DNA from 2 places in the Peribacillus sp. FSL E2-0159 genome. Region 1 is predicted to be linked to the other one. Evidence: riboswitches for the same ligand, from Rfam matches in the RefSeq annotation. Region 1 holds a riboswitch; the other holds the start of a gene.
The links. Region 1 has a riboswitch for cobalamin ahead of NYE63_RS05840 (ribonucleoside-diphosphate reductase subunit alpha). Riboswitches for the same ligand answer to the same signal wherever they lie in the genome.
Positions count from the first base shown of each region.

Region 2: it holds a riboswitch for cobalamin, as region 1 does, so the genes downstream of both, nikA (nickel ABC transporter substrate-binding protein) here and NYE63_RS05840 (ribonucleoside-diphosphate reductase subunit alpha) in region 1, are expected to answer to the same signal.

Region 1 covers NZ_CP152053.1:1,172,549-1,174,754, forward strand. The annotation lists gene NYE63_RS05840 (ribonucleoside-diphosphate reductase subunit alpha) at 1-906, opposite strand, end outside; cobalamin riboswitch at 1,045-1,226, opposite strand; gene NYE63_RS05845 (manganese-dependent inorganic pyrophosphatase) at 1,520-2,206, shown strand, end outside.
Region 2 covers NZ_CP152053.1:2,412,692-2,414,897, reverse strand. The annotation lists gene nikA (nickel ABC transporter substrate-binding protein) at 1-1,371, opposite strand, end outside; cobalamin riboswitch at 1,526-1,715, opposite strand.

The sequences.
Region 1 (2,206 bases):
TTGATCGACACTTACAGCTGTCTGGTTGAATAGTCGAATCCAGGGAGTCGTGCCGGAACTGTTTCCAGAGAAACCTCGGATATCAGAACCAAGAGAGCGAATCTTACCAACGTAAAGACCGACACCGCCACCGAATTTAGATACTTTTGCTGCATCGTAGTTAGATAGGTAGATACCGTCAATGGAATCTTCAATTGCGTCGATAAAGCAAGAGCTTAACTGTCCATGTGTTTTACCTGCATTGGAGAGTGTAGGAGTTGCAACGGTCATATAAAGATTGGACATGGCCCAGTATGCTTCTTTTATAAGTTGCAGGCGGTGCTCCGTTTTTTCCAATCGCATGATTTCCATCGCGATGATCATGAAGCGTTCTTGTGGCAATTCGTAGACCTTGTCCTTTTTTGGGCGGGCTAGGTAGCGATCGTTTAATAAGTAGATGCCTATGTAAGAGAATAATTTATCTTTTTCCGGGTCGATCACCGAACCCAATTCCTCAATTTCCGCTTTTGTATATGAAGATAGCAGTTCTGATTTATAAATGGGATAACGCTGACCTTCTGAAAGCTGGGAGAGTTCCGTGATCAGTTCATAGAATGGGCCATAACTCATGCCTTCATAACCTCGATTAGCTTGTGCATCCCTATACATTGTATTCAATAGTTCTGCTGCAGCAACAAACGTCCAATCTGGAGCATCAATATCCACACCTTCAAGAGCGAGTTGTATCAGTTTTCTTGATGCCTGTTCTTCGGTTGAGTCACTTTTGCGATCAAGCCATTTTGTAAAACGCTTTTTGAACTTTTCCATATCGAGACGGCCTTCGAATTCCTTCGATAACATCTCAAGCTGGATGGATTTCGTTTTTGTGTCATTTTCACTTATGGTAGAGTTATATGTTTGAGTCATTAATAATCCTCCTTGTTAACTTCCGCTAAAATAAAAAAAACCGCCCAATGAATTGAGCGGATCAAACGATAGAATAAAAGAGCCATGAAAAAATAGCCATTATACTATCGTTTCATCATCTCAATCCCCGAAGAATAAGAAACGTGAAAAATTCAAGGCAGGTCTCCTGACTCATGATCATCCTACTTTGAGTCCTTCCCGTATAGAGAGCTATACAGTGGGTTTCTCATTTCGTCACATTTACAGTTGCGGGGACAGTTCCGGGTTTACACCGGATTCCCTTTTCAGCCATCACTGGCACCTTGGATTATAAAAAATTCTATATATAGTTATTATTATTGTTTGTGTAATCAATATCTAGTATTTATGCTTATATTATCGTAAGCCATATACGATGATAATTCAACTAATATATTTGAAAAAAACCAGACCTTATCTATTGACAAAGTGCGGGTAGAAGGTAAAGGAATGAAAGTTTTTATTGGGGAATGGGTAATTCAAGCGCTGATTTTACGGGGTTTTGTGTTAAAATAAATTGTCTAGTAAAGGTGGCTCTTCCTTATTACGATGAGGGGATTCGCGGAAAAATATTTATGAAAAAGGGGATATAATCTTGGAAAAAGTATTAGTTTTTGGACATAAAAACCCGGATACAGACACAATCTGTTCAGCAATCGCTTATGCAGATCTGAAAAAGCAGTTAGGTATCAACGCTGAACCAGTTCGTCTCGGTGAAGTGAATGGTGAAACTCAATATGCATTGGACCAATTCAAATTCGATGCTCCCCGTCTTGTGGAAAAAGTTGCAGGGGAAGCTGATGGCGTAATCCTGGTGGATCATAACGAACGCCAGCAAAGTGCTGAAGATATTGACCAAGTCCGTGTGTTGGAAGTTATCGACCATCACCGTATCGCTAACTTTGAAACAAGCGATCCTTTATATTACCGTGCGGAACCAGTTGGCTGTACGGCAACCATTTTAAATAAAATTTATAAAGAAAACGGCATTGAAGTCCCTAAAGCAATTGCAGGTCTTATGCTGTCTGCCATCATTTCCGATTCTTTATTGTTCAAATCACCGACCTGCACGGAGCAAGACGTTGCAGCAGCAATGGAACTGGCTGCCATTGCGGGAGTCGACGCTGAAACATACGGATTGGAAATGTTGAAAGCTGGAGCTGACTTGAGCGATAAAACGATTGCCCAGCTTATCACTCTTGATGCAAAAGAATTTTCCATGGGAATGGCTAAAGTGGAGATAGCACAGGTCAATGCTGTAGATCCGAATGAAGTCCTTGCT
Region 2 (2,206 bases), 1.2 Mb from region 1:
ATTTTCCGTATTTGTCGTCATAGCTGCTAAATAGGAATGTGGATCAAACGGTACAGCCCAAGTAGATGTAAATAATAAATCAAATTCACCTTGAAATGCATTTGTCCAAAAAGTATTAGTTTCTTGACTAGTCAATTTAACATCTATTCCTAGCTTTCTAAAATCACCTTGGGTAAATTCTGCGATTGACTTTTGGATGTTGTCTGTACTATTAAACAGTAATTCCAATTGCAATTCTTTTCCGTCTTTTTCTCTAAATGGTTTCCCCTTCACTTGTTTCCATCCAGCATCATCCAATAACTGTTTTGCTTTTTCTGCATCATATTCATAAGGCTCAATTTTAATTTTCGTGTATGGCAAAATAGGTGGAAACAAAGTATCAGCCTTTTTTTCCATACCATAAAAGATCTTATCAATAACAGCCTGTTTATTAAAAGCATGTTGGAGCGCTAACCGAACTTTAAGATCTTTAGTCGCTTCTCTATTTGAGTTAAGAAGCAGCGTTCTAGTAGCTGTAGGTTCTGACAATTTGGTTTCATATTGCCCTGAATTCTTCAAAAATTGGAATGAATCTTGGCTTATGACCCCGTTTCCAAAAATAAAGTCGAGTTCTTTTTTCTCAAAAGCTAATACTCTTGACTCACCGTCAGTAATGACTTTAACAACCACCTTATCTACTTTAGGTTTAGTACCCCAATACTGTTCATTCCTTTTAAAAACTGCAAACTCATTTTTCTTATATTCGCTCAATACCCACGGTCCTGTGCCAATCGGAGACTTGAGTCCGTCCTTAAATGTGTTTTGACTGTCAGGAAAAGCAGCTTCTCCTACAAATCTCAACGGTCTGATGTAAGTTAGTTCTTGAAGAGTTGGATAATACGCGTTGTTCAAAATAAGTTTAAATGTATATTCATCTATTATTTCAGTACCTTTGATTTGGTTAATTAATTCCACCCATTCATGTTGTTTGCGATTATCTAAAATGGTATCAAAGTTTTTCTTAACGATTGCAGCATTAAAGAGGGAACCATCTGAAAATTTAACATCTTTCCTCAGATGGAATACATATTCTTTTCCATCTTTCGATATATCCCAGCTCTCTGCAAGCCAAGGCTGAATTTCTCCGCCTTCACCGTAATAAACAAGGGATTCATATACCATAGCCTGGGAAAAAAACTCATTCGGAAAATATGTGTGTGGATTTAAGTCACCTATATCCCCAGGCCATGAAAAAGTAACAACTTTTTGTTTATCTTTATCTGATGTATTTTCTTGATCTATTGTTGTGTTGCTGCAACCAGTAACAAAAATTGTGAAAATTACTAGTAGTCCAACAAAAGAATGAAATAATTTAGACCGTTTTAAAAACATGTTTTCTCACCTTCAATTATGGAATTTTATCTATTTGAAAAATTACGAAATATAAAAAAGCATTTCCAACCAGATTTAACGGTCAGAAATGCTTATAGTTTAAGAACAAATTCGTCTTCTAGCACTCTAACACCTCCCTATCTCCCGTAGGTTTAACAGCATTTTTAGAACGGGCAGGTTTTCTGACTTAGGTTCATCATCTCCATGCGTCTTCCCGGATATTATCCAGTGACTTTCTTGCATAGGACTCACCAATACAGCGGCGGGACCGTGCCGGATTTTGCACCGGCTTCCCTTTTAAATATTCGCTATTAAACGAATATACCCATTCCAATAAAATATGAAATTTTCCCTCATCTTCATAGTAAAATATAGTGCTTGTCCATCTTAAAATTATTAAGTCAAAACCTTTTGATGCTTCCTTAACACTTTAATAGTTTCATCTCTAATTAATTTTTGATAAACTCAGCAACTAATCATTTCCATCCTAGAAATAAACTAAAAACAGTTTGTAAAAAGGAGAACAACTATCTATTCTTAAGAATTTAACAAATATTAAAAACTCTCCTATATTATACGGTTTTACGATTACAACTCTCTAAAAATGGATATTAACTATATGAAAATAAAATCAAAAAGTTTACCTAATACAAATTATATTCCTTATCACAAATTTATGCCATATCAAATTAAGATCCTGATGTTTTTTAACGGTTCGTTTTGTACGGAGGCAATAATCTTATACAAACAGTTATTTGTAACGACATATATGAATGATAGTGTGTAGATTTTTCATTTTCAGATTTGTATTGCTCCCTCCCGAATAAGCTGTTTT